Regions from separate parts of the Pseudoalteromonas sp. J2K-J599 genome, predicted to be linked through region 2. Evidence: predicted binding sites of a transcription regulator. Region 2 holds the regulator's gene; each other region holds the start of a gene.
What was found. The regulator sigma-54, encoded in region 2, starts transcription at its own class of promoters, with help from an activator protein. The targets are predictions, from matches to a motif close to GTTGGCACGNNNNTNGNNT.
Positions count from the first base shown of each region.

Region 1: the regulator sigma-54 is predicted to act here: its motif matches at 2,057-2,075, upstream of flgJ (flagellar assembly peptidoglycan hydrolase FlgJ).
Region 3: the regulator sigma-54 is predicted to act here: its motif matches at 2,498-2,516, upstream of AC5NT5_RS14120 (DUF1328 domain-containing protein).
Region 4: the regulator sigma-54 is predicted to act here: its motif matches at 3,287-3,305, upstream of AC5NT5_RS06855 (ferritin-like domain-containing protein).

Region 1 covers NZ_CM200271.1:1,037,080-1,044,577, reverse strand. Annotated here, with positions in the region: gene flgK (flagellar hook-associated protein FlgK) at 1-1,002, opposite strand, end outside; gene flgJ (flagellar assembly peptidoglycan hydrolase FlgJ) at 1,004-2,020, opposite strand; gene AC5NT5_RS04720 (flagellar basal body P-ring protein FlgI) at 2,193-3,287, opposite strand; gene flgH (flagellar basal body L-ring protein FlgH) at 3,299-3,982, opposite strand; gene flgG (flagellar basal-body rod protein FlgG) at 3,999-4,787, opposite strand; gene AC5NT5_RS04705 (flagellar basal-body rod protein FlgF) at 4,809-5,552, opposite strand; gene flgE (flagellar hook protein FlgE) at 5,710-7,080, opposite strand; gene AC5NT5_RS04695 (flagellar hook assembly protein FlgD) at 7,141-7,498, opposite strand, start outside.
Region 2 covers NZ_CM200271.1:629,834-637,331, reverse strand. Annotated here, with positions in the region: gene AC5NT5_RS02830 (calcium/sodium antiporter) at 1-793, shown strand, start outside; gene AC5NT5_RS02825 (KpsF/GutQ family sugar-phosphate isomerase) at 797-1,768, shown strand; gene kdsC (3-deoxy-manno-octulosonate-8-phosphatase KdsC) at 1,769-2,320, shown strand; gene lptC (LPS export ABC transporter periplasmic protein LptC) at 2,317-2,871, shown strand; gene lptA (lipopolysaccharide transport periplasmic protein LptA) at 2,861-3,406, shown strand; gene lptB (LPS export ABC transporter ATP-binding protein) at 3,403-4,128, shown strand; gene AC5NT5_RS02800 (RNA polymerase factor sigma-54) at 4,198-5,697, shown strand; gene hpf (ribosome hibernation promoting factor) at 5,724-6,011, shown strand; gene ptsN (PTS IIA-like nitrogen regulatory protein PtsN) at 6,016-6,468, shown strand; gene rapZ (RNase adapter RapZ) at 6,487-7,332, shown strand; gene AC5NT5_RS02780 (HPr family phosphocarrier protein) at 7,375-7,498, shown strand, end outside.
Region 3 covers NZ_CM200271.1:3,137,225-3,144,722, reverse strand. Annotated here, with positions in the region: gene AC5NT5_RS14140 (aspartate kinase) at 1-1,100, shown strand, start outside; gene csrA (carbon storage regulator CsrA) at 1,192-1,383, shown strand; gene AC5NT5_RS14130 (YcxB family protein) at 1,434-1,901, opposite strand; gene AC5NT5_RS14125 (hypothetical protein) at 2,035-2,226, opposite strand; gene AC5NT5_RS14120 (DUF1328 domain-containing protein) at 2,285-2,458, opposite strand; gene AC5NT5_RS14115 (OadG family protein) at 2,978-3,223, shown strand; gene oadA (sodium-extruding oxaloacetate decarboxylase subunit alpha) at 3,235-5,016, shown strand; gene AC5NT5_RS14105 (sodium ion-translocating decarboxylase subunit beta) at 5,030-6,160, shown strand; gene AC5NT5_RS14100 (aldo/keto reductase) at 6,303-7,274, shown strand; gene AC5NT5_RS14095 (hypothetical protein) at 7,288-7,464, shown strand.
Region 4 covers NZ_CM200271.1:1,505,141-1,512,638, forward strand. Annotated here, with positions in the region: gene AC5NT5_RS06845 (TonB-dependent receptor plug domain-containing protein) at 1-688, shown strand, start outside; cyclic di-GMP riboswitch class I at 881-964, shown strand; gene AC5NT5_RS06850 (hypothetical protein) at 1,023-2,753, shown strand; gene AC5NT5_RS06855 (ferritin-like domain-containing protein) at 2,800-3,243, opposite strand; gene AC5NT5_RS06860 (LysR family transcriptional regulator) at 3,421-4,359, opposite strand; gene aceK (bifunctional isocitrate dehydrogenase kinase/phosphatase) at 4,379-6,097, opposite strand; gene AC5NT5_RS06870 (DUF4124 domain-containing protein) at 6,201-6,680, opposite strand; gene AC5NT5_RS06875 (DUF3413 domain-containing protein) at 6,767-7,498, opposite strand, start outside.

The DNA.
Region 1 (7,498 bases), 410 kb from region 2:
GTTAGCTTGATACGCATAAGCGCCAACGGTAGGAATATTAAAAATATTACCCCCTAGCTGACCTGTTGCATCCATACCCAATTTGTTTTGTTCGTTAAATGCATCAGCTATCGCTAAGCCCATTTGGCCAATTTGGTTTTGCGCAGGGACTAATATGTCATCTCTAAAAGCAAGTAAGCCGCCAATTTTTCCTTTAAGCTTACTTACATCAACTTCAAGCGGCACTGCTTTGCCACCATTAACGTCAAGCGTGAATTCTTTAAAGTTAGGATCAGGATCCCCTGTCATCGAAAATAAGTTAAATGCGCCATTTTGCATAACCACTGCTTCGCCTGTGCCCATAAAAACGAGTTTTTCGCCATTTGGACCATCAAGCGTTTCTATGTCTATTAGCTCTGATAAGTCGCGTATTGCTTTATCGCGTTCGTTATAGGTAGAGCTCGCATCTGCGGCGTTATTAGTGCCATTAACTGCTGCAATATTTTGATTTAGCGTACTAATACTTTGAATGAGTGAGTTTGCTTCATCTGAAAAAATTTCGAGCTGCTCGTTTACTATACTTTTTTGATCAAGCACGATGCCCGAAAGCCTATCCATTTGATCAATTAAACTTTGCGCATCTGTCATTACTAATGAGCGAGCAACAGTAGACGACGGCTGATTTAGTGCTTCTTGTACATTATTAAATAAAGAGTTAATACCCGTTGATAGATTATTCGACTCTTCAGAAAAAATAGTATCAACTCGATTAGCCTCAGTAATAAACTGATCGAAAAACGATTTATTAGAGGTGTCACGATTTAGCTGTGACTGAGCAAACTCGTTTAATAATCGGTATGTTTCGCCTCGCCCTACTTGGTTATCAACCATAGTAGTAAACTCTGTACGCTCGCGCACATAGCCTTCGGTATTGACATTGGCGATATTTTTACTTGTCGTTTGCAGTAGCTCCGAGCTTGCTCTAACCCCAGAACTGGCAATGTTTAATAAATTAAACGACATGTTACTCTACTCCTTGGCGGATCACGTTTGCCGCATTGTCTTTTAGCTGACTGCTATTGAGCACTTTTTTTATTTTGCTGGCATAATTTGGATCGGTTGCATAACCTGCTTTTTGTAATGAATCTAAAAAGTCATTTGGTTTTGCTGTATTTTGTAATGCTTCTTTGTAGCGTGGGTTTTGCGTTAAAAAATCAACGAAGTCGTTCACGCTATCTTTAATTGAATCGTAGGCTCTAAAGCTGGCTTGTTTTTTAACGGGTGTACCTTGCTCAAACTCAAGCGTTACTTTGCTTGCTTTGTCGCCTTCCCAACTTTTATCTGACTTAATATTAAATAAGTTGTTTGAGCTGCCACCGTCACTTTTATTAATAATGTGTTTACCCCAACCGGTTTCAAGTGCCGCTTGTGCAACCATTACAGCTGGGTTTAAACCAATTTTTTGCGCTGCAGTTTTAGCGTGTTCCCACACTGAACTTACAAACTCTTCTGCATTTTTAAATGTTGGGCTATCGGTTTTAGACCCTGCAGTATCGACTTTAGGCTCAGCAATATCGGCTTTAGTGTTATTAACGATAAGATCGGATTGCTTATTTTTTTGCTCATGAGGAAGAGCAGATCCCACTTGTGTATCGCTAAAGATATCGTTGGTTGTTCTAAGCACCGAGCCTGGCATAAAGTTTTTAGACTCAGGCGATAACTGCTGAACAATTAAATCGGCAAGGCCTAACGAGCCATTTGAAGAAAGCTCTGTTGAAAGTTGCTGGTCGTGCATTTCTTCAAAAAACTTTACGCCACTTGAATTAAATGGGCTGTCTTTGTCTTCAAATGCTTCGTTGGCTTTGCGCATTCCTTTGAGCAGCATTTGCGTAAAAATAGCTTCAAATTGTGCGGCCGCTTTTTTGAGCGCAGCTTTAGAGGCATCAGTTGATGCATCGCCACTGGTTAAGGCTTCTTTACGAAGTGAATCTAAGTTGCCTAAATCAAAAAAGTTTTGTTTATCGAGGTGATTAGTTTCCATCGGCTTTTTGACACAAAATGAATAATGCAGTTAAAAATGCAAAAATTGAGCCACTACCGATAAAACAAGGAAGATAAAAATAATAAACTTAAGTTGCTGTAAATAAAAAGCCCTATATCTTGTTTCAAAAATATAGGGCTTAAGTAATACGTTATTTATTGGCTTGAGTTATTTATATAACAACTAACTGTCCGTTAATTGCGCCGGCTTCTTTTAGTGCTTCTAAAATAGCCATTAGATCACCAGGCGCTGCGCCTACTTCGTTAATTGCGCGAACTAAATCGTCAAGGCTTACACCTGGATTAAATACAAAGGCGCGCGAGTCATCTTGATTTACATCAATAATGCTCTGCTGCGTGACAACAGTATCACCGTTTGCTAGCGGGTTTGGTTGTGACACGTTTTGTTGTTCTGCAATTGTTACTGTTAAGCCACCGTGAGTTATAGCGGCAGGCTGAAGCTTAACGTTTTTACCAATGACAATTGTACCAGTGCGCGAGTTAACTATAATTTTAGCGGCCATATCAGCTGGCTTAAATTCTAAGTTTTCGAGTGTCGATAAGTACGATACACGTTGGGATGCATCGCGTGGAGCTATAACACGAATAGAAACAGAATCAATTGCCTGTGCGCTATTTGGGCCAACTAAGTCATTAATTGTTTTTTCTAGGCGTTTTGCCGTTGTAAAGTCTGGGCGGTTTAAATTAAAAGTAATGTAATCGCCTTGCATAAATGGGCTTTCCACGGCGCGCTCAACTGTAGCGCCATTTGGTATACGACCAACTGTAGGGGTGTTAATTACAACTCTACTACCATCAAGGCCTTGTGCGCCTAAGCCACCGACAATTAAACTACCTTGTGCAATTGCGTACACGTTACCGTCTACACCTTTTAAAAAAGTTTGTAGTAAAGTACCGCCACGTAAGCTGCCTGCACTACCAATAGAAGAAACCGTAATATCGATTGCTTGCCCAGGCTTTCTAAATGCAGGTAGTTCTGCATGCACCGCCACAGCGGCAACATTTTTAATTTTAGGACTTTGAGTTGAAGGTAGCGTAATACCAAAGCTGTTCAACATGCCTCTAAAACTTTGTTGTGTGTATGAGTTTTGCTCGCCAGTGCCCGGTAAACCAACCACTAAGCCATAACCAACTAGCTGGTTAGAGCGTACGCCTTCAACCATAGACACATCTTTTATGCGCTCAGCACTGGCAGTAAAATGCCAACCTAATAACACAACTAAACATAAAGCTTTAAGGCTATTCATGTTGTTACCCTCTAAAATGGAAACAGCGAACTGCTAAAGAAACGTGTAAGCCAACCAGGACTTTGCGCTTCTTGCGTTTGCCCTTTACCTGAGTATTGAATACGTGCATTAGCAATACGGTTTGATTCCACCGTATTATCGGCACTTACGTCTTGAGGGCGTACGAGCCCTTCTAAACGAATAAACTCTTCGCCGGTATTAAGCGTTAGCCATTTTTCACCGCGTATAACTAAATTACCGTTAGGTAAAACGCGCATTACATTAACCGAAATATCGCCCACTAAGCTGTTTGACTGGTTTGACTTTGAATCGCCTGTAAACGACGAATCGCTGCCAATACCAAACTGAATGCTATCGCCACCTATATTGACAGGTAGGCCACCTAAGCCAATCACTGGGTCTAAGCTTGCGTCAGTTTCTTTGTCTGTTTCTGTTTTAGCGGCTTTTGTTGCTTGAGTAGACTCTTGCAACTTAACCGTGATTATATCGCCAGTACGTAGCGCTTTTTTATCAGAATATAAGTCGTTTGATGTATGAGTATTAAACAATGAACCTGTGGCTACCAGCGGCTCTAAAATAGGCTCGGGGTACATAGGAGCGTAGTAAGGGTCGTCCTGCACTACTTCACTATTTTGCGTAGACATACAGCCACTTAAAAATAATGTGCCCGCTGCAAATAAAATAATATTACGCATAATTCCCCCTACTCTATTAAAGCTGTTGATTGATGTAACTCATCATTTCGTCAACGGCCGAAATTACTTTTGAGTTCATTTCGTAAATACGCTGAGTTTCAATTAGGTTTACGAGCTCTTCAGTTACATTTACGTTTGAAGTTTCAAGTGAGCCTTGAATAATGCTCCCTAACCCTTCAACACCCGGGTTACCTTGTACCGGTGCACCACTTACAGCGGTTTCGGTATAAAGGTTTTGACCAATTGGCTCAAGGCCTGATGGATTAATAAAGTCACTAATTGTTAGCTGACCAATTACAACGTTATCGGCTTGCCCTGCAACACGTACAGATACTTCGCCGTCTTGCGAAACCGTAATTGATTGCGCGTCATCAGGTACATTCATTTCTGGCTGAATAACGTAACCAGCGCCCGATGTAACAATTCGTCCATCGCCATCGGTAGTAAACTGACCATTGCGCGAGTAAGCAATATTGCCATCTGGTTGCAGTACTTCAAAAAAGCCTTCACCAGAAATCATCCAATCTAGTGAGTTTTCGGTGGTCAACATGTTGCCTTGCGTAAACTCTTTTTGGTTAGCTACAACTTTAGCACCCGCACCTAACATTAAACCCGACGGCATTTCGGTATCTTGCGATGAACGACCACCTGGTTGATTAATATTTTGATAAAGTAAATCTTCAAATATAGCGCGGCTTTTTTTGTAACCTACGGTACTCGCATTCGCTAAGTTATTTGAAATAACCGATATATCGGTTTGTTGAGCGTCTAGCCCAGTTTTACTGATCCACAATGCTGGATTCATAATCGTGTCCTCACTTTAAAGTTAAACTATGCGTAATAACTGATCTTGACGCTCGTCAATTTCTTCAGCTGTTTTCATTAATTTCACTTGTAATTCAAATTGGCGCTGGTGGCTTATCATGTCGACCATTTCGTGAACAGGATTCACATTCGACATTTCAAGCGAACCACTTAAAACTTTTACATTGGCAGAGGTATCTACTGTTACATTTGCTTTTGGTCTAAATAAACCATCGTTACCTTTTTCGAGCTGTGAGCTATTTGCTTCTACCACTCTAAGCGTATCTATTTCTTCTAAAAAGTTAGCGGGAGCGCCTTGTGGTCGTACTTGAATAGCGCCATCTTGACTAAACCCTATTTTTTCGACTGGGACGGGTAAAATAACAGGTCCCCCTTCGCCAATAACTTGACGACCGTGGCTGGTTACGAGCATGCCTTGAGCAGTAACGTTTAACGTACCCACTTTTGTGTAAGCTTCATTACCGGAGGCATCTTGCACAGCAAGCCATGCGTTATCGCTCATCGCGATATCTAAGTCGCGCCCGGTTTGAACAATGCCACCCGATACCATGTTAGAACCCGGACGCTCTTGCATTGAAAATACACGGGTAGGCAAACCTTCGCCAAACGCTTGCATAGAACGCGCCTGCGCAAAGTCGGCTTTAAATCCTGTTGTATTTGCATTCGCCAAATTATTGGCTTTAAGCGCAAGCCCTTGTAGGCTTTGCTTAGCGCCAGAGGCCGCAATGTAGACCATTTTGTCCATAGTATCGACTCACATAAAAAATCTCTGAACTTATAAATGCAAAATAGGTGCCAGATTAAATTTGACACAACATTGAGAGGTATTTAGAAGGGCTTACAAAGAGGACTTATAAAAAAGGCTGCAAAAATGCAGCCTAATATATTCAATGGGGTTTAACTTATCGAATCTGCAAAATACTTTGCTGAATAGTTGAGTTAACTTCAAGCGCACGTGAGTTTGCTTGGTAATTACGCTGTGCAGTAATTAAGTCTACAAGCTCATTAGTAAGGTTAGTATTTGATTGCTCAAGTGCTGATGAGTTAATTCCACCAAATGTACCCGAACCAGCTTCACCCGCTACAGGTTCACCTGAATCAATACTTTGCTTCCAACTTGTATCACCCACTTGTGATAACCCTTGTGAGTTTGGAAAACGTACCATAGCCACTTGGCCTAAAAATGTTGAGTCGCCATTACTGTAAGAAGCAACAATTTTACCGTCTGTGCCTATATCGATTCCGGCTAAACGACCAACTGTTGAGCCATCTTGATCGAGTGCTTTTACTTCAAAACCGCTTGAATACTGAGTTGGGATACGTCCTGCCGTGTTATTTTCATCGCGCCAGTTAAGCTCAATACCAGTACCTGGGAAAGTTGCACCATTGTCTAGTAATGTTGATAAACCAGCACCAGAACCCGCTGGTAGTAATATTTCATCAAAAGTAGTTGTATTTGTATTTGCCACACCACCTGTTGTTGATGGTAAACCACTTGAGTTAAAACCTAGGGTGGTCAGTGGTGTATAAGGTGTCGTTGTTTGTTCTCCACCAGTTGTGGCATCAACTACTTTGCCATCGAGTGTTGCGTATACTTCCCAACTGTTATCTGTACCACCTGCTGCGGCATCATCTTCTTTAGCAAAAAAGTATTGTAAAATATGTGGTTCACCTAGTGAATCATATACCGTTGTTGACGTAGATGAGTTATAAGTACCACTAGATGTAGGGTCAAAATCTAGACCTGTTGGATCCGCCGTTGCATCTAAGTTAAACGACAAAAATACATTTTCTGTTGCGCGAGGTGAACCAGACGAATCAGGGATTTGAATTGGATCAGTTGTGCTCAAACTTACCGACGTTGTATCACCTGTAGATGAATCAACTGGGAATGCTTGTAAAAAGTTACCTTTTGCGTCAACCATAAAGTTATCTTGGTTAAGCTTAAATGCACCCGCACGTGTATATGTTAAATCTTGCGAAGATAAATCGTCGGTCATCGCAAAATAACCTTCACCAGTGATTGCTAAATCAAGTGAGTTATTTGTAAATTGCAGTGAGCCTTGGTGAAACTGCTGCGCAACCATGGTTGTTTGCACACCGTCACCATTTTTAGTCTTACCAGAGCTAAACACTGATGAAGCGTAAACATCGGCAAACTCAGCGCGTGACTCTTTAAAACCTGTGGTATTAACGTTTGCAATATTATTTGCAGTTACGTCTAAATCTTTTTGTGCGGCAGCTAAGCCAGTTAATGCAATATTGAAGCTCATAATTCACCTCTAACCTGTTAATATTTAGCCTGCTGACAGGCGAAGTATAATTAAAATTTATTACGCGATTTCTGCGACGTCTGTCAACCTAACCGCACCTTCTTTAGTGTTAATAATAATGCCACTTGAGCCATTAATATTAACGCTTTCAATGTTCTTAAATGTAGCAATGGGTAAGCTTGAAAATTCACCGTCAGTACTTCCTTCGGCGGTTACTGAATATTCACCTTCAGGTAAACGCTCACCAGCTTCATTTTTGCCATCCCACGCAAAACGTACCGCACCTGCCGGCTGAGAACCCATATCAATAGTTCTTACTAGCTGACCTGATGCATCAGTAACTTTAATTTTTAAGTTATCAACGGCTTCTTCTGCCACTGCAGAGCCTCTGGCATCACCTGTTTCATTTAAATCCAGG
Region 2 (7,498 bases):
TGCCGCTTTGGCTAACAAAACCGACACAGCCGTTGGCAATGCTGTTGGCTCTAATATTACAAACATTTTACTTGTGTTAGGTATCACTGCTCTATTTCGCCCTCTTTCAGTTTCATCTAGTACGTTAAAACGTGAAATGCCATTAGTGATGCTCGTATCTTTAGCTACTTGGTATGTGTTCTCAGATAACTACTTTTCATTTAGTGAAGGTGTTGCGCTTTTAGTTGGCTTTATCGTATTCATCGGTGGGTTAATCATTGTATCTATGCGTGCAAAAAACCAAGATGACCCATTTGTCTCAGAAGCCTGCGACGATGTACCAAACGATGTACCTACTAAAAAAGCGGTATTTTGGTTAATTGTCGGCATGGTACTCTTGCCGGTTAGTTCTCATTTTTTAATCGGCTCAGCTGTTGATATTGCTAAATACCTCGGCTTAAGCGACTTAGTCATTGGTTTAACAATTATTGCCATTGGTACTAGCTTGCCTGAACTTGCCGCCTCGGTTGCAGGTGTACTTAAAAATGAAGATGATTTAGCACTAGGTAATATTGTTGGCTCAAACATATTTAATATTTTAGCTGTATTACCTCTAGCAGGTATTATTAATCCTTCAGCAATTGATCCATCGTTAGTAAGCCGAGATATATTAATTATGATTGGTGCAACACTTGCTCTTATTATTATGTCATTGAACTTTAGAGGCACCCAGCGTATCAATAGGGTAGAAGGCGGCTTATTGCTAATAGCGTTTTTGGGTTACCAAGGGTATATTTTTAGTCAAGTAGGGTAAATGATGGCAACGCTAAACTTTATTGAACAAGGCCTTCGCGTTTTAGATGTTGAGCGCCAAGCACTTAGTGATATTGCACAATATGTAGATGAAAATTTTCATAACGCGTGCCAATTAATGTACGACTGTGAAGGCCGTATTATTGTTATTGGCATGGGAAAATCAGGCCATATTGGCAATAAAATAGCGGCAACCCTTGCAAGTACTGGCAGCCCAGCGTTTTTTGTTCACCCTGGTGAAGCAAGTCATGGTGATTTAGGTATGATCACTAAAAATGACGTGGTAATGCTTATTTCTAATTCAGGGGAAACCAGCGAAGTTTTAAATATCATTCCGGTTTTAAAACGACTTGGTGCCAAAATGATAGCGATGACTGGCAATACACAATCAACTATGGCAACCCTTGCTAATGTACATGTGTGCATTAAAGTAGAAAAAGAAGCTTGTTCATTGGGTCTAGCCCCTACATCAAGTACCACTGCAACGCTTGCGATGGGCGATGCCATGGCAGTTGCATTATTAGAAGCTCGCGGCTTTACAGCTGATGACTTCGCGCTATCTCACCCAGGTGGTAGTTTAGGCAAGCGCTTATTACTTACTTTAAAAGATGTTATGCACAGCGGCGCAAATACACCTATTATTGATGTTTCACAAACAGTTAAAGATGCTCTAATAGAAATGTCAGCTAAAGGATTAGGTATGACAGCCATTGTTGATGAAAATCAGCAACTCGTAGGGTTATTTACCGATGGTGACTTACGTCGCATTTTAGAACAAAGAATTGATATTCATACAACACAAATAGATGTTGTTATGACTAAGTTATGCACTACAGCTACGCAAGATATTTTAGCCGCTGAAGCGCTCAATATTATGGAACGTAAACGTATAAATGGCCTAATCGTCGTCAATGAGAAAAACCAACCTATTGGCGCATTAAATATGCAAGACCTATTAAAAGCAGGAGTGTTATAAATGCAATTTGAAGAACTCTATCAACCGCTGAGCGATGATGCAAAAGCACGCGCTAAAAAAGTAAAACTACTTATATGCGATATTGATGGTGTATTTTCTGATGGCCGTATTTACCTTGGCAATCAAGGTGAAGAGCTAAAAGCATTTAATACAAAAGATGGTTTTGGCATTAAAGCACTTATAAACAGTGGCTTTGAAGTAGCTGTTATTACTGGTCGTCATTCACAGATAGTACAACAACGTATGAGCAGCTTAACCGTACAGCATATTTATCAAGGCCAAGAAAATAAGCTCATTGCCTATCAAGAATTAAAAGATAAACTCAACCTTAGCGATGAACAAATTGCTTATATTGGTGATGACGGTCCTGACATGCCTGTTATGGAGTTAGTAGGCTTTGCCGTTGCAGTAAATGATGCCCACCCTCTTATTAAGCGTTTGTCACATTATGTAACGCAAATGCCTGGTGGTTTTGGCGCTGTGAGAGAACTCACCGATTTGCTCATGCTTGAAAATGGTAAAGCATTGACTACACAAGGCACTAGTTCATGAATGCAGCGCGCATAATATTAAGCGTTTTATTCATTAGCTGTATGGTTTGGCTTTGGTACCCTTATTTTACACAAACAAATATTGTGCCTCAGGCTGAGCCTGAAGTTGTTGCTAAGCCTGATTACATAGCTATTGAGCTCAAACAGACAGCCTATGATGAGCAAGGTAAAATTAGCCACAAAGTCACTGCGGCTAAAATGGAGCTATACCAGCAATTAGGTTTCACGTTTTTTGAAAAACCCATTTTTACTTTATATAACGAGCAACAAACGTGGCAAATAAATGCAGACGAAGCAACATTATATGAAGATAAACAATTAATTTTAGAAGGTAATGTGGTTGCCAAAAATTTAACCGATAACGCCATGATAGACAAAATCAATGCTGATAATATTCAGGTTGATATAAAGTTATTAACAATGCGTTCGGAGCAACCCGTCATTATCACTGGACCCAATTTAAAAATCACCGGTAAAGGCCTAGAAGCCGACTTGAAAACCGAAGTGATAAAACTAATTAACCATACGCGAACCATATATTATGACCAATAAAATATTAAAATCATTTATAATTCCTACACTTATACTAGCGTTTAATAGTAGTGCTGCAGAGCAAAACACGCAACCTGCTGCCAATCAAATTTCAATAAGTGCCGACAAGCAAGAAGGTCAATTGAAAGCTAATGTGGGTATTTTTGAGAAAAACGTTGAGATTATTCACGGTAATCGCCGCATTACAGCCGATCGCCTCGAAGTACACAAACGTGATGAACTTGGTGATAATAAACAATTATTAATTGCCACAGGTAGCCCTGCGCACTTTGAAGAAAAGCAATCAGACGGCACGACTATGAGCGCCAGTGCTGACGAAGTACGTTATGATGTATCTAAGCGTTTTTTAACGCTTGTTGGTAATGCACAAGTATCGCAAGCCGGACAAAAAATAAATGCTAAAAGCATTACCTACGACATAGAGCAGCAGCTCATCAGTGCCGAAAAAGATGAAAACTCAACTGACCGCGTTCACACAATTTTAGTACCGATCGAAACTAAAAAAAGTAAAAAAGGCGATAAAGGTCAACCATGAGCACATTAAAAGCAGAACTATTGGCAAAAAGCTATAAAGGTCGTGAAGTTGTAAAAAACGTCGGCCTTGAAGTACAAGCTGGCAGTATAGTTGGCTTACTTGGCCCTAACGGTGCTGGTAAAACAACGACTTTTTATATGATTGTAGGGCTTGTTCCTAGCGACAAAGGTAAAATATCTATTGATGATAACGATATTACTCTTTTACCTATGCATAGTCGTGCTAGATTAGGCATAGGCTACTTACCACAAGAGTCATCGATTTTTAGAAAGCTGACTGTTTATCAAAACTTAATGGCCATTTTAGAAACGCGCAAAGAACTAAATAAACAAGCCAGAGAAGACACGCTCAATAACTTATTAGATGAATTTAGCATACAACACATTCGTGATAGCCAAGGTATGGCATTATCGGGGGGAGAACGTCGTCGTGTAGAAATAGCACGAGCGCTGGCAGCAGATCCTAAATTTATATTACTGGATGAACCGTTTGCCGGTGTTGACCCTATTTCGGTATTAGATATAAAGAAAATAATAGAACATCTTAAAAATCGTGGGATTGGTGTATTAATTACCGACCATAACGTAAGAGAGACCCTTGATGTTTGTGAAAAAGCCTACATTGTTTCTCATGGGGAGCTGATTGCATCAGGTACTCCAGAACACGTATTAAATGATAAAACAGTACGCGATGTTTACTTAGGCGAGCAATTTAGGCTGTAACATTTACGCCATGTCTTTAAGCATCTGCTAGTATTAATTATAACAACATAAAAGGATTGTTAGAGATACATGAGGCAATCACTACAGCTGCGCATGGGCCAGCAACTTACAATGACTCCACAGTTGCAACAAGCTATTCGTTTGTTGCAACTCAGTACATTGGATCTCCAGCAAGAAATACAAGAAGCTCTCGACAGTAATCCACTATTAGAGGTTGAAGAGGCAGACTATTCCGAAGACGCTGCTGGTAAAAACGAGCAAAAAGCTGATACCGATGACATAACTGTTAGCGCATCTGCTGATGATGCTCCGAGCGAATACGAACAAGATACTGGTGAAGCACTTGCAAAAGACACGCTAAGTGACGACATGGCTATGGATGTCAGTTGGGATGAGTACATGAGTGCCGCTCCTGCAGCCTCATCAGGTCCAATGCCTGAAGACGAATCAATATACCAAGGCGCCTCTACTGAAACGCTGCATGAGTATTTAATGTGGCAATTACAACTAACGCCATTTAGCCCTACCGATGAAGCCATCGCTATTGCGATTGTAGAGGCCGTCGATGATTCAGGTATTTTAACACTAAGCTGCGAAGAGATTTTAGAAAGCTTTAATCAAGAAAACGAAGATGATAACGAAGTTGAACTTGATGAAATTGAAGCGGTATTAAAACGCATCCAACTGTTTGATCCTGTTGGTATTGCTGCACGTAGTTTACAAGAGTGTTTGTGTATTCAGCTTAATCAATTTGATAAAGAAACACCTTACATTAATGAAACGAAAATGATTTTAACCGAGCATATTGATCTATTAGCAGCTCGCGACTATCGTACATTAATGAAAAAAACAAAGCTTAAAGAAGAAGAGCTTAAAGAAGTAATGACACTAATACATACTCTCAACCCAAAACCTGCAGATACTATTGTAAGGGAAGAATCTGAGTATGTTATTCCTGATGTGTCAGTTAAAAAAATTAAAGGCCGCTGGGTTGTCGAATTAAACCCAGATAGCATGCCTAAAATTCGTGTTAATAGCCAATACGCAGCAATGTCTCGCACTGTAAAATCAAGTGGCGACAGCCAGTTTATTCGCTCACATTTACAAGAAGCTAAATGGTTTATTAAAAGCTTAGAAAGTAGAAACGACACGCTATTAAAAGTTACTAATTGTATTGTTAAGCAACAACAAGGCTTTTTTGAACATGGCCCTGAAGCCATGAAACCAATGGTTTTAAATGATGTTGCTGAAATGGTAGAAATGCACGAATCGACAATTTCTCGCGTAACTACTCAAAAGTACATGCATACACCCCGTGGTATATTTGAGCTTAAATATTTTTTCTCAAGCCATGTAAGTACTGAAAACGGTGGTGAATGTTCATCTACAGCAATACGTGCGCTTATCCGAAAATTAATCGCAGCAGAAAACTCAGCAAAACCATTGAGTGATAGCAAAATAGCGGATATATTGGCTGAGCAAGGAATTAAAGTAGCGAGACGTACAATCGCAAAATACCGCGAATCTCTTGCTATTCCACCGTCAAATCAGCGTAAAAGTCTGATTTAAGACGCTAAACTAAGAGGGTAATGCTTATGCAACTAAACTTAACTGGTCGTCACGTAGAATTAACCGATTCACTAAGAGACTATATTAATACTAAATTTGCGAAGCTTGAAAGACACTCTGATCATATTAATAATGTTCATGTCATTCTCGATGTAGAAAAATTAAATCAAAAAGCAGAAGCCACAATACACGTAAGCGGTGCTGAGCTATTTGCCTCTACAGAACATCAAGATATGTATGCCGCTATTGACTCGTTGATCGACAAGCTCGATCGCCAAGTAATCAAACACAAAGAGAAGCTTGCTCGACACTAATATGATGAAATTAAGTTCACTTATATGCCAGGACTGCAGCAAAGCTGCGGTCCTTTTTAATAGCAAAAAAAGAATTTTAGAGTTCATTAGCGAACTTGCTCACGACAAACTTCCGTATTTACCGCAACAAGATATTCTTAATGCTTTAATGAGCAGAGAGAAATTAGGTAGTACAGGTATAGGACGTGGCATTGCTATTCCTCATGGAAGAATGAGCGGTGCAGAAGAGCCTTTGGCTTTAGTGCTCGTTAGCGAAACTCCAATAAACTTTGATGCAATCGATAATCGCCCTGTTGATATTTTCGTCGCACTCATCGTACCAGATGGCGATAACCAGCAGCACTTAAAGACTCTAGCAACCATTGCTGATAAACTAAACAACAAAGATTTTTGTAAACAGTTACGCAGTGCAAAATCTGATACTGAGCTTTACCAAGTTATTGTCGATCAATCATAGTTTTATAAAGGGTGTTAAATGGAGTTAATTATCATAAGCGGCCGTTCCGGTTCTGGAAAGTCGGTTGCTTTGCGCGTTGTAGAAGATTTAGGTTATTATTGCGTAGATAATATTCCAGTAAACCTACTACCTTCATTAGTTCGCAGTGTGTCTGATAGCTACGATAAAATTGCTGTTAGCATAGATGTGCGCAACATACCTAAAGAACAAGATGAATTTAACGATATTCTTGAATACTTACCAGGCTTTGCAAACCCTACGTTATTTTATTTAGATAGTGACGATCAGACATTGATCAAACGCTTTTCTGAAACACGCAGATTACACCCACTATCAATAGACTCGTTGCCCCTTGATTTAGCCATCAAAAAAGAAAAAGAATTACTTGATGTATTAACCACTCGCGCCGACTTTATGATAGATACGACTGATTTAAGTGTTCATCAACTCGCTGAATCTATTCGTGAAAAGATTTTAGGTAAAAAAGATAAGCAACTGATTGTCACATTTGAATCATTTGGTTTTAAACACGGTATACCAAAAGAAGCAGACTACGTATTTGATGCACGCTTTTTACCAAATCCACACTGGGAACCAGAGTTGAAGCCTTTAAATGGGTTAGATCAACCGGTTAAAGACTATTTAGCTAATCACAGCATAGTGCAAAAATTCACATGGCAAATTCAAACATTTGTACAAACGTGGTTACCGCATTTAGAACGAAATAACCGCAGTTATTTAACCATTGCTATTGGGTGTACAGGTGGGCAACATCGCTCTGTGTATTTAGCGCAAACTATCGGTGAAAGTTTTGCAATGACACATCCCAATGTAAAAATTCGCCATCGCGAACAAGAAAAATAATATAGCTGAATAATCACCTGTTCAGCTTAGGTAGAGTAAGTTATGCATTGTGAAGATACCTTTTTAATAAAAAACAAATTAGGCTTACACGCCAGAGCAGCTACTGTGCTTGCGCAATTAGCAGTACAATTTGATGCTACAATCACATTATTCCAAGATGACAAAG
Region 3 (7,498 bases), 1.2 Mb from region 2:
TCTCGGCTATGTCGGGAGAAACCAACCGCTTAATTAATCTCGCCAAACAAATTGATACTCGCCCGAGTAGCCGTGAACTAGATGTACTTATTAGCACCGGAGAGCAGGTTTCTGTATCACTACTTGCTATGGCCATTATAAAACGTGGCCACTCTGCTGTGAGCCTATTAGCCGATCAAGTCAATATTTTAACCGATAACATGTTTGGTAAAGCTCGTATTGCAGAGGTTGCTGCTACGCGTTTGAAGCATGAGCTTGAGCATAATCGTATTGCTATTATTGCTGGGTTTCAGGGGCGTGATGTTGAGGGCAATATTACAACGCTTGGGCGCGGCGGCACCGATACATCGGCTGTAGAAATAGCAGCGGCTATAAAAGCTGACGAATGCCAGATCTATACAGACGTTGACGGCGTATATACTACAGATCCTCGTGTTGAACCTAACGCGCGCAGAATGAGCCAAGTTACCTTTGCCGAAATGCTAGAGCTGGCAAGTTTAGGGGCGAAAGTTTTGCATATTCGCTCAGTAGAAGCCGCAGGAAAACATAATGTGCCACTTAGGGTGCTTTCGAGCTTTAATCCCGATGAAGGTACATTAATAAGTTTTGAGGAGAACGATATGCCAAGCAAGGTTGTATCGGGGATTGCGTTTAATCGTGACGAATGTTTAATTAAGGTACAAGGTGTGCCAACGGGCACGCAATATCTTTCAAAAATATTGAAACTTTTTGCCGAAAATGGCATCGAAATAGATATGATTAATCAAGTTAATCATAACTTTGAAAAAATAGACTATGCTTTTACTGTGCACTCGAATGATTATCTGCAAGCACTTGAATTATTGAGTGAAGATCAAGCTCAGCTCAGTGCTCAAAATATAAGCGGATTGCAAGCAGTAGCTAAAGTTTCTGCTGTTGGCATGGGTATGAAATCACATTCTGGTGTCGCTAGTTTATTTTTTGATGCATTAGCGCAGGAAAATATTAATGTGGTTTTAGTCTCGACTTCAGAGATTAAAATTTCAGTTTTAATAGATGAAAAGTACTTAGAGTTGGCTGTTCGTGCATTACACAAGGCATTTTTAACAGAAAATGGATAGATTGCGAGTTTTTACTTACTTTTCAGTCTAATTTTCATTAGTATGTTTAAGCGGAATCTTATAATTTTTATTGGAACATGGGAGCAAGAGAATGCTAATACTAACTCGTAGAGTAGGTGAAACCCTAATGATTGGTGACGAAGTAACAGTTACTGTTCTAGGTGTTAAAGGAAATCAAGTTCGAATCGGTGTTAATGCACCAAAAGACGTATCAGTGCATCGTGAAGAGATTTACATGCGCATACAAGCTGAAAAGTCGAACCCTAATCCGGGCAATGCTTAATCAACACGTATACGTAGTTGAGTAATTAACTCAACTAGACTAAAAGCCACTCACTGAGTGGCTTTTTTGTTTATAAAAGCGAGTGTTTCAGGATTAAGTATTTGTTTTGATATGTACTGCATACCACTTTTATTTTTAATAATAATACCTTGCTGGGTGTCTATTACTTCGCTTATATTTTGCCATTCTAATTGATAGCTTTTGTAATGATTAGAAGATTTAATACCTTCTTCGTCAAAGGTAAGTGTTACCTCAGAGCCTGATGCTCTGCTGAGCATTTGTCTGGTTACCCACCATGGTCTGCGATAGTAAAAAGCGACGCACTCGAGTACCGCTAACATGATCATGAACGATCCTAAGTAATGATCGTCTAAAACATAAATGCCAAATAAACCAAGCGCAACTAACAACACAAGTAAAAAGTATTTAGGTTTTGCACGCTTACTATAAGGGAGTGACTCATCAAAACACTCGTAAAAGTAGGATTTATCTAATGTGTAGGTGGTTGTGAATGCCATTTTGCCTTGCTTTAAATATCGTTTTTTTTATTTTAACAAGCTAACTGCTAAATGAGCAGCTTTATAGTTAGTGATTTTATTACTGGCACAAAAAAACGGCTCGAAAGCCGTTTTTTTAGCGGTACAAGAAGAATTAACAGTTAGTTTCTTCAGCGTTCACGCCTTCTTTAACATTTTCACATGCATCTTCAACAGAGTTTTGCACGTCAGTTACTGCTTCGTCGATACGTTCGCCAGCATCTTCTGCATGGTTGTCTTCACAACCCATCATGAAAAAACCTGCAAATACTGCGATTAGTGCTGCTTTTAAAGTTGTAGAGTTCATAGTGTAATTCCTTGTAAGTATTAATTAAATTTTAGTGTTTGTCAGTTGAATGCTTTATCTACCTGGGTGATTTACCACGTAGTGCACCTGAAACTAATGAAATCACTAAAAGTACTAAAAAGATAAAAAATATAATTTTTGCTATACCAGCTGCGGCACCTGCGATGCCACCAAAACCTAACACTGCAGCGATTAAAGCAATAACTAAAAATGTAATTGTCCAGCGTAACATTGTTTTCTCCTTGGTTATCAAATTTGCTCATAATAACTAATGCCAGTTATATGCCAAAGTTTATTTTGTATAAATATCAATTGCTTATGGTTTTTTGCTGTTATTCTAGTTATTAGTTGGTTAGTAACTTTTACGCTTTGTTATGTAAGTTATTCACACTGTTGCAAATAACTGCTAAATGTTCACTAAATAGACTTATTTTGGTAAGACCAATTAACAAGTGGTGTGTGGCTTTGCATTTTATATTAAGAATTAGTGTTTATTTTTACTTAGCTTGATAGTTAATTAACAACTTCCATATAACTATTAGCTATAGTCGTTATTTCTTGTATGTATTGTAGAGCGCGTGATTGCTGAGTTATAGCATGTAAATTAATTGAGTGTTATGTTGTTTATTGTTTAATTGGTTTTACCAATTTACAAGATGTAGACAAAGCGATTAGTTTTGTTATTATCCAGTGAATAAATATTTAATTAAATCGATTTTTTATTTTCGATATGGGTTTCAAGGGGAGAAAAATGGATATAGGTGCTCTACTCACAACGGCTGGTAACTTAATGCTTACTGGCATGGTTGGGGTGTTTGTATTTCTGTCGATATTAATTGGTGCAGTAACGCTTATGTCTAATTTGGTGACGCGCTTTAGCGAACCTGACGTGGCGACACCAGTTAAATCACCATCTTTTAAATCTCAAGGTGTGCCTAATGAGCACATCGCTGCTATTAGTGCTGCCATTGCTCAGTACAAATCAAATAATAAATAAGGGGCACACACATGGCTAAATTAAAATTAACAGAATTGGTATTACGCGATGCTCACCAATCATTATTAGCAACGCGTATGCGCCTAGACGATATGCTACCGATTGCTAGCAAATTAGACGATGCGGGTTATTGGTCTATTGAATCGTGGGGCGGTGCTACATTTGACTCGTGTATTCGTTATTTAGGCGAAGATCCTTGGGAGCGTATTCGTGCACTTAAAAAAGCGATGCCTAATACTAAACAGCAAATGCTATTACGCGGTCAAAACTTATTAGGTTACCGCCATTACGCTGATGACGTAGTTGAAAAGTTTGTAGAACGTGCACATAAAAATGGCGTTGATGTATTTCGTATATTTGATGCAATGAACGATGTTCGCAATCTAGAAACAGCTATTAAAGCGGCTGTAAAAGTAGGCGCTCACGCTCAAGGTACTATTTCGTACACAGTTAGCCCAGTTCATACACTTGATATGTGGCTAACTCTTGCAAAGCAGCTTGAAGATATGGGTTGTCACTCAATTTGTATTAAAGATATGGCGGGTTTATTAAAGCCGTACGATGCTGAAAAACTAATTAAAGCACTTAAAGAAGCTGTATCTATTCCAATTGCTATGCAGTGCCACGCTACAACAGGTTTAAGTACTGCTACTTACCAAAAAGCAATTGATGCTGGTATTGATATGCTCGATACCGCTATTTCATCAATGAGTATGACTTATGGACATTCCGCAACTGAAACTATTGTATCGATAGTTGAAGGGACTGAGCGTGATACTGAGCTTGATTTAAACCACCTAGAAGAAATTGCTGCTTACTTTAGAGATGTACGTAAAAAATATGCGGCATTTGAAGGTAGCTTAAAAGGGGTTGATGGGCGCATTTTATTAGCTCAAGTACCTGGTGGCATGCTTACAAACATGGAAAACCAACTTAAAGAGCAAGGCGCAGCCGATAAGCTTAATGAGGTTTTACTTGAGATCCCACGTGTACGTGAAGATCTTGGCTTTTTACCTTTAGTAACACCAACGTCGCAAATTGTTGGCACTCAAGCGGTACTTAATGTGCTAACGGGTGAGCGTTATAAAACAATTACTAAAGAAACTGCTGGCGTATTAAAAGGTGAATATGGCTTAACACCAGCACCAATGAATAAAGAGCTACAAGAGCGCGTGCTTGATGGAGCGGAAGTTATTACTTGTCGCCCTGCTGATAACATTGCACCTGAGCTTGCAACGCTTGAAGGTGAGTTATTAAAAGAAGCACAAGAGCAAGGTTTAACACTTGCTGATGATCAAATTGATGACGTATTAACTTATGCATTATTCCCACAAGTTGGTTTGAAGTTTATTAAAAACCGCAACAACCCAGATGCATTTGAGCCAGTACCTTCTGTTGAAGATAAAAGCAGTAAAGCACCTTCTAAATCAGTTTCCAATAATAACAAAGTGAAGGCTGAGCAATACAGCGTAAAAGTAGATGGTAAAGTTTATGACGTAGTAGTAGCGCAAGGTGGTGAACTTAAGGAAGTAACATTAAAAGACTCTGAGCACATTCCTCAGTCTGCCTCGGTTGCATCAGGTGAAACACTTAACGCGCCTCTAGCCGGTAATATTTTTAAGATTAAAGTAAAAGCTGGGCAAGTTGTTAACGAAGGCGATGTAGTGATTATTATGGAAGCCATGAAAATGGAAACTGAAATACGCGCTACGCATACCGGAACAATTGCTGAAGTGTTAGTTAGTGAAGGCGATGCTGTAACTACCGGCGACGCTATGATTGCATTAGCTTAGGAGTAAATAGAGGATGGAAGGTATTTTAAACCTCTGGAATGCGACAGGCATTGCTAACTTTACAATCCCATCGTTAATAATGATTGCGGTAGGGTGTTTATTACTGTTTTTAGCGATAGCTAAAGGCTTTGAACCACTATTATTACTACCTATTGGTTTTGGTGCAATTTTAACAAATGTACCAGTGGCAGGTTTGTCAGATCCAGGTGGGCTTTTGTACTACGTTTATTATGTGGGTATTGATACGGGGATTTTTCCGCTGTTGATATTTATGGGAGTAGGGGCGCTGACCGACTTTAGCGCACTTATTGCAAACCCACGTATGTTGTTATTAGGTGCGGCTGCACAGTTTGGTATTTTTGCTACATTGTTTGGCGCTATATTACTTAACTATGTGCCAGGTTTTGAATTTACTCTACAGGACGCATCGGCTATAGCCATTATAGGTGGTGCCGATGGGCCAACAGCAATATTTTTAGCATCAAAACTGGCACCTGATTTACTAGGCGCAATAGCAGTAGCTGCGTATTCATATATGGCACTTGTGCCAATTATTCAGCCGCCAATAATGCGTGCACTAACAACCCCAGAAGAACGTAAAATAAAAATGCCAGAGCTTCGCAAAGTATCTAAAAAGGAAAAGATTATTTTTCCACTTATGGTGCTTAGTTTAACGGCTATGTTTTTACCGGCTGCTATACCGCTGGTAGGTATGTTTTGTTTAGGTAACTTAATGCGGGAGTCGGGTGTTGTTGATAGATTAAGTAACAGTGCTCAAAACGAAATCATCAATGTTACAACTATATTTTTAGGCTTAGCTGTAGGTTCAAAGCTTGCTGCAGATAAGTTTTTAACTGTTGAGACGATTGGTATTTTAGTGCTTGGCGCACTGGCTTTTGCAATTGGTACGGCATCTGGCGTATTTATGGCAAAAGGACTTAACCGAATATCTAAAACGCCTATAAATCCATTAATTGGGGCGGCAGGTGTATCGGCTGTGCCAATGGCGGCACGAGTAGTTAATAAAGTTGGCCTTGAAAGTAACCCACATAACTTTTTACTTATGCATGCAATGGGACCCAACGTAGCGGGTGTACTTGGTAGTGCAGTTGCTGCGGGTATTTTATTAGCACTTGTTGGCTAAAAATGTAATTTAAAATAGATTAACCATTAAGCGCAGTTTACTGCGCTTTTTTTTGTTCTTAATTTCTTCGCCTCTTAATGGTTTCTTGTTCAGCACTTTTTGTTTACAGTAACAGCTCTTCAACATTTTAAGGATAGTTATCATGCTTCACACGCCTTTAGCAAAGCACTTGCCTCACGTTAGTAAACTTGTATTTGGATGTATGGGTCTGGGAGGCGGTTGGAATAAAGACGCAATCACTGATGCACATGTTAAGCAAGCTCATGAATGTATAGATAACGCCATTGAAGGTGGTATTAATTTTTTTGACCATGCTGATATTTATACTTTTGGTAAAGCAGAGCAGGTTTTTGGTAAAGCATTAAGTGAGCGGCCAGAGCTTAGAGAGCACATGTATATTCAATCTAAGTGTGGGATTCGATTTGAAGATGACTTAGGGCCAAAGCGTTATGATTTTTCATCAAAGTGGATTGAGCAGTCAGTTGAAGCATCATTAAAACGATTAAATACAGATTATTTAGACGTACTTATGCTGCATCGCCCTGATCCACTCATGGAAGTTAACGAGATTGCTCGTATATTTAGTTGCTTAAAAGAAAGCGGTAAAGTGCGCAATTTTGCAGTGTCTAATATGCAGCAGCACCAAATGAACTTTTTACAACATGCGCTTGATATGCCAATTGTGGCTAACCAAATTGAGGCTAGTTTACAAAAACATCAGTTTGTTGATGAAGGTGTATATGCCGGTAACAGTGACGGTAAAGATCTTAATTTTACGCCAGGTAGTATTGAGTACTGTCGCCATTTTGAAATCCAAATTCAAAGCTGGGGTAGTTTATGCCAAGGCTTGTACAGCGGTAGTGATTTATCAAACGCATCTCAGGCAGATATCAACACCAGTCTTTTAGTTAATAAGCTGGCTGCACTTTATGAAACCTCTGCTGAGGCAATTGTACTTGCATGGTTGCTTCGCCATCCCGCATCTATTCAGCCAATTATTGGAACAACTAATGCTAAACGGATTAAAGCCTCTTGTGATGCTGTAAACGTAGAGCTAACTCGTGAGCATTGGTATGCACTTTATGTAAGCGCTAAAGGCCACGAATTACCATAAGTAGGGCGTTAATATGAACATATTCGTTATTTTAATTGGTTTGTTTGTTGCGCTGGCAATACTTATACCCTTGCTTGAAAAGTATCAGAGTAAAATGGGACTTGATGGTGCAACCAAATACAGCAAATATATTTGGCCGTTAGTGATGGTATCTTTAGTTATTCAGCTAATTTATGTATTAATGAGTTAATATGTTACTTGGCTAATCACATACAAAAAAGCCT
Region 4 (7,498 bases), 880 kb from region 2:
TGATATTGACGACCGTATTGTAATTAGTGATCGCTTAGGTAAAGGGTTATCTACAAGCCTTGATGCAGCACTAAATAGTGCAGGTGCTGGCGTAGGGCAGTTTTTCTTAAATGGTGCTGATACAGAAACTCGTGGTGTTGATTTTGTAGCAACGTGGAACACTGAAGGTTTAGGCGGCACGCTTGATTTTACACTTGCAGCTAACTTTACCAAAACAGATGTTGTATCGTTATTTTCTCCTGCTGGCTCAAGCCTTGAGACGGTAAAAGTAGAAGATATATTCTCAGCTGAAGACATCTCTATTATAGAAGAGTGGCAACCAGAGGACCGTATTAACTTAAGTGCACTTTATCAACGTGATGATTGGACTGTTAACCTGTCACTTAATCGTTTTGGTGAATACACAGTAGAAGATGGCGGTCGTCAAACGTATGGTGCAGAAATTTTAACTGACGTTAAAGTTAACTACTTCGTTACTGAAGATTTATCAGTAAATATTGGTGCAAATAACTTGTTCGATGTTTACCCAGATAAAAATGAAATAGGTAACTCTCGCTCAGGTACTATTGTGGATGCTAGTGGCAACACAGTAATAAGTAGCTCAGGTGTGTTTGACTACTCACGTCGTTCGGCTCCATTTGGATTTAACGGTGCTTACTACTACGTAGGTGCAGAATACCGTTTTTAATTAATAACCTCCCTTTTGTTATTTAACTCAAAGGGCCGTAAGGCCCTTTTTTTGGTTTTGTAACTTACTAATATAGAAGTGAATTGCTTTTTACTAATGATTTATGGTTTTCTTTAGTTGACATTAAGTACTAAAGGGTTAGAATTTCACTTGTTCTGATTGTTTTTTAAACATGTCGGATAAGTTTATTAACATTAATTTCGGCAAATTCACTGAAAGGTGAAGACGCAAAGTCTCCGGTCTAAGGGCTCAGCCTATGATAGCGGGACCGCCTCATACATATATATTGTGTGCAGTAAAGCGTCATGCCATCTCACTTGGAGATCGTGTGAGTATGATGAAGATCAAATTAATACTTACCCTTTTACTAATATTTTCGTTTAGTATTAAAACTGTTTTTGCTGATACCGCTATAAAGTTTAACGGCGTCAATAGCTTTGCTAGCTTTGATGTTTGGCAGCCCACCGGTCCATTCAAAATTGTAGTGTGGCTTGGGGAAACACCCAATGACCCTTCCAAGAAAACCTATTTACTTTCTAACTCAAATACAAAAGAATTTTTACTATTTAATCAGTCAAGTATACAAATGAAATTTGGAGACAAATACCCCGGCGTCTGGAATAAGTTAAACTTTTATCAAACACGTTTTTTAGAAGTTACAGTAAAAAATGGAGAGCTAATAGCTTCAGACGGATTAAAAAGTGTTTCAGTTAAAAAAGACTTTATTGTTCCTACTGATGTATCATTTAATTGGTTATTTAGGAGGTCAAATAAATTTTCTGAGGGAGCTCTTCAGGGACTAGGCTTAATAGACCTGAATAACATTGAAAATAGCCGTAATTTTGGCATAAGTGACAGAGGGGAGCCGCAACTTATCTCCGCAAACCAGGACTCATTCTTTGAATTACATAACATTACATCTGCTGATTTAATAAGCGGTTTAGACGTTCCTAACCCTAAAGTTTCTGATGTAGATAATGTTTCAAGTTTAGCTGAACTGATATTTGCAAAGTATCCGGGCAATCCAATGATTAATAATGAGTCTAATACAGGCAATGAATATGCTTGGAATGGGTATTATTGGTTACGTACTTATCTGCATTTCTATAATGTAACCAATAAGCTCAAGTATTTAGATATGGCTATTGAGTTAGCTAACAAAATGCTTAGTGATACGGATTTGGTGAGAAGTACAAATGGATTTTCAGCAACAAATAGCTATAAGCGGGCACCTAAATTATTCTTAAATGAAAGAGATGAAATTGCCCCCGGCTGGGAAAGATCACTCTCTGATTCGAGTATAACTGTTTTGACGGATGGTATGATTTTAAACGGTGTTATGCGTATAGTTGATATAATAAAAACTCAAAAATTATCTGATTATTATAACTTTGCGGACATTTCTATATTAGCCGCCCAAAAGATAGTAGACAGCCATGACAGCTCGTATAGCGTTAGTAAAAACTCTTCGATTAAAGGAAGTTTTTACTACGTGAACCTTTACAACGATAACTATGGTGATTCTGGTTTATATAGTAATCCTTTAGCCCATAATCATAACCTGACAATGGCAACAGCGATGCTGTATTTAGATAAATGGAGTGATAGACCTGATTTTTATAAATCAAAAATAATGGGTATTATAGATTTTTTTACTGAAAATTTAGAGTACCAAGATGATGGCACGTGTACATGGAATTATAATTGGGATCGTCGAGGTCCATCATACGAGAAATATGAAGATATTAATCATGGACATATTGATGTTGGCTTATTTGTTGTAGCTGATGAAGAGGGGTATTTTAACAACTTAGATATTATGAATTGCTTAGCTAAAACAGCGGTTGAACGCATTGCCATTGGTCCAGGTCCTATTCCACAATTTGTAACCGGAGAAGGTATTAGCAGTAAAGGTGAACAAATTGCATTCTCATATGATTGGCGTGAATTATCTAAGTTTGAACCTTCAATCATAAATCGTTCAAATAATATTATGAGGCATGCAGTGAGCAACATCACTTGGTTCAGGCAATATGCAGCTTTAGCTATGACCTTAGAAAATTAATTTAAATATGGCTTAGTTGAAATAACTAAGCCATATTATAATTGACTTAATTTTTTTGCATACGGCTCATTTCTGCATGGCAGCTTTGCATTGTTAATAATGTTTTAGCCAGTGCAGCTTCGCAGTCAGCTGGTTGCGGTTTATCCATTGCTGCTTTAATTTCTTCAAGGGTTTTATCTTCTACCTCTTCAAGCTCTTTTACATACGTGCTGTCGTTGTGAGAGGTGAAAGTAGTCAATAGGGCTGTGTACGCACGTCGTGCTTCAACTGCGAAAGATGAGCCATCTTCGCGTTCGCCTTTTTCATTAATTGCATATGGCTGCAAGCGCTCAACACTCACTTTTCGGGCATCTATCATACGCTGAAAAAGTGCACCAATAGCAGGGTCTTCAATTTTTTCCTGTGCTTTTTGATAAAAATCGATGCCGCTGTTCATAACTTGAATGATGTCAGTAATATGATTTACTTCTGATCCTTGATGGGTGTTCATAATGACCTCTTTAATTAAATGAATGTATAGTTCAATTTAATAAAAGCAATGTATGTTCCACGTTTCAATGGTTATGTAGTTATTTGATTTTATTGAATTAATTTCATCTCAGTAGGGTGCTAAGTTAACAGGCAAAAAATTAACCTAGCAATTTTTACATTATATTGTGTAATAAAGTTATTTTAGCTCTTCAGCTACTTCAGCTACTTTTTGACGTAACCAAATGTGACTCGCATCGCGATGTAACAGTGGGCTCCAAATCATATCAAGCTCAAAAGGAGGAATTGGAAATGGTGGCTCTAAAATTTTAAGCCCCGGATCATCTAAATATATATTTGCGGCTTTTGAAGGAAGGGTCGCAATCAAATTTTTCTCTTTAGCTAAATGAATTGCTACATGGTAGTTACGCGTAAAAGTGGCAATATTACGATGCTTACCAAAGTGAGCAAGTGCTTCGTCAACCCAGCCAAGTTTTTGCACATCTTTAGGGTCCATGCCCACACCTACACCAAAACCTGTTTTACTCACCCATATATGGCGTGCTTTTAAATAGCTGTCGAGGCTAAAGTTTTCAATTATAGGGTTATCGGCTTTTACTAAGCAGCAAAAACTATCTTTCCAAATACGTTTATGATGAAAAGACTGCGGTAAGTTTTCAAAACGGTTGATTGCCATATCTACTTTACCGTTTTCTACATCATGAAAGGTGACATCACTTGGTGTGAGTATATCTAAAGTAGTATCGGGGGCTTCTTCGTGCAATTTACTTAAAAGCTTTGGTGCTAATGTACTTGCAGCGTAATCACTGGCCATTATTCTAAACACACGCTTACTTTGGCTTGCCTCAAATTCTCGATTAGGAGCTAGAGTTTCTTCAAGGGTCATTAATATGCCACGAATAACGGGTTGTAACTCCAAAGCACGCTCGGTAGGCACCATACCATCGCTGGTACGAACTAAAATAGGGTCGTTAAATAAGTTACGAAGACGTTTAAGGCCATTACTCATTGCAGGTTGCGTTATACTCAATTGATTAGCAGCGCGTGTTACGTTGCATTCTCGCAGCAATGTATCGAGGTAAACGAGTAAATTTAAATCTATTTTACTTATATTCATTGTGTGTGTCCTTTAGCGCTTACCAGTGGTGAATAAAGCGCTGTGCTGTCGGGTATGGGTAAATATGACTTACCTGACCATTTTTTATATTTTGTTGTGCCTGCTTCCAAAAGCTAACATCTATAAGCTCAGGATGAGTGCTGAGTAAAAACTTTTTATACATAGGGTTTGGCATTACAAATGTACAAAGTTGCTCAGGAAATACGTCCTGTGGTGCAACAGAGTAACTTTGTTCATCCATTAAATAGTCGTCATAGCTCTTTGCTTTTGGTAATGCTCTAAAGTTCATATCGGTTAGGTATTGAACTTCATCGTAATCGTAAAAAATAATACGTTTGTGCTTACTTACACCAAAGTTTTTTAAGAGCATATCACCAGGGAATATATTAACAGCAATCATTTCTTTTAGGGCTTGCCCATATTCTTCAATCGCGTCGGCGACACTTTCTTCATCAGCATTTTCTAAAAACAAGTTAAGAGGTGTCATGCGCCGTTCAATATACAAATGCTTGATGATCAACCAATCGCCCTCAATTATCATTGATGAGCCAATTGTTTTATGTAATTGCGCAAGTAAATTACTATCAAAACGCGCTAAAGGAAATACGACGTTAGAATACTCTATGGTATCGGCCATTCTGCCAACGCGATCATGATTTTTTACCAGTTGATAACGCTTTAATACGGTATCACGGCCAAAGGGTTTACTCTCACCAAATTTGTCTTTTATTACTTTAAAAACATAGCCAAATGAGGGGAGGGTAAATACCATCATCACCATACCGGGAGTCCCCGGTGCAATTGTAAACTCATCACTAGAGTGAGATAAATGATTTAAAAACTCTCGGTAAAACTCAGTTTTACCCTGCTTATGAAAACCCACTGCGTTATAGAGCTCAGCAAGTGTTTTGTTTGGCATAAGTTGATTTAAAAACCGAACAAGTGCTGAAGGTGCGTGAGTCTCTACCATAAAGTAGGCGCGGGCAAAGCCAAAAATAACACGCATTTGAGATGACTTAGTTAAAAGTGCATCTAAATATAATCCGTTATCTTCATCGTGTAATACAGCGATTATGAAGGGCTGAACCCCACTTTTTGAAACAACACGACCAACAATATAGGCTGCTTTATTACGATAAAAAGGTGTGTGTAAAATATCAAAGCGCATTTGCCAAGGTTGGTGATGTGTATCGGGGGCTTGTTTATAAAAAGCTTTAACAAGGAGGCGGATATCACGCTCTAAATTTACAAATGGGGCCTTAAAATCAAAATGACTAATAATGCGTTTTATTGTTGGTTTGAGGCCATCAACTACAGGAAAGTATGTTCTATATTCTGCTTCTACAGGCACTGAAGGAGCATCTTTTAAGGTTGCTTCTACAAATATAAAGTCATTATGAAAATAGCGCCTATGGTACAGCCGGCAAAATACAGAGTTATAAAAAGTTTCGGCGAGCTCTGCTTGGGGATGAAAACATAAAAAATGCTGATATATCTTTTTAACCTCAAGCCATAGGCTTTCATCGAGTTGTTCGGTTGGGGTTTCTTTTTTTAACGCTTGCGTGGTTTCGTTAACACGATCATCATAATAGCTGATACGCAAACGGCTGATATCATTAATTGCTTGCCAATCTTTTTTTGCAAAGGCAAGAGGGGCTTTGGCTGTTGTTTTTTGAAATAACTGATAGTGCCTTTTAAAACCCGTTAAAATTAATTCAGCAATATGGCGAGGTTGCATTTGCACTCCTTAAAAGTCCCTAGAGTTTATACTCTATTGTGTTAAGGGTATGTTATTTTAAGTTTAAAACCAAGATAAATGTTACTTACTAACTAAGAGTAACTTATTGGAATTGAGCTATCTTTTTTTCGAGAATTTTAATTTGTTTAGTCACAGCCGATACGTTTTTCTTATATGTTTTATTAATTATTTTTAGTTTTTTAGCAATGTCTTTAGTAATACGCTTTTTATCATCAATGGCTAAGATATGATTTAACCGCTCTTGTTGTTTGTATTCAGCACGCTCTTTATTACGATCAAGTATTGTTAGTTTATGGTTATTACTGCGAAGCTCTGCCTGTAAGCCAGATAGAAGCCTTTCACGCTCAAGTTCGTTTAGTTGTTTAGTGTAGTCAACCTTAGGACCAGAATACTGATTACCCGTTGTGTTAACTTTATAAGTCGTTGCTTCGTCGTCACAGGGGAGTTGAGAAAAGACAGTGCCTTTTTCTGTTACACATTTGTAGTAAGTGGTATCGCTAAAGCTAAAAAAACTGATAAGTAAAAAGCTAGAATGGAGAATATAATGAGAAGTTTTAAACATACATGTCATCCTTGGTTTTTATATCTAACAACAATATAAAACTATAACCTAGCTTGGTGGTATATCAAGCTAGGTTAGGATAACTGTTATTGGGTAAAGGTTTTGAGCTTTTTAATACTCTGTACTAAAAATGGTATATCTAAACCTTGTTCAATAGAAAAACCTTCAGCGGCGGAAATGTTTTTAAAGTTACCATCTGAATCTATTAAGGTAATCCTATCTTTTTTATAGGCTATAACAACACCCTGAGAGTAGTTCACGCCCATATCGTCTTTTTTCTTGTATAGATTAACGCCTAGCATTGTTTGCTTGGCAATAGCTTTACAATTTAAATATTGCCCAACGCTTGTTGCAATTAAATCGCTAGGTTGAATTAGCCCATCTACCTTAGAAATACGTTTGTCAGAGCTGTATAAAGTTGAGGTGGTTACTACTTCTTGCTTGTTATTGGCAAGACTAAAAGCAAAAACCTGTGTTTCATCATCTCGAACAGTAGGGGTATCACTCGCTTTAATTACTCGAATAGCACTAGAGCTATGTGCTTGATCATTAATAAAGCTTAGTTCTTCAATGCCAGTTACTTCAATGCTACGGCGCTGACTTTGCCAAACTGGGAGTGTCTGCTCGGTTAAAATTGCTGCTTTATAAAAAGCGGGTAAACCATACACTAAGCTAAATAACGTATCGTCATGATTTGTTGGCTGTAAAAACTGCTCTGTTTTGTGCATGTTTTTATTCTCGGCAACAAACTTTTCGAGTTGTTGTTGAGTTTCAAATACAAATATATCTACATTGGCTTGTGTGTAGTCCTCGCATTT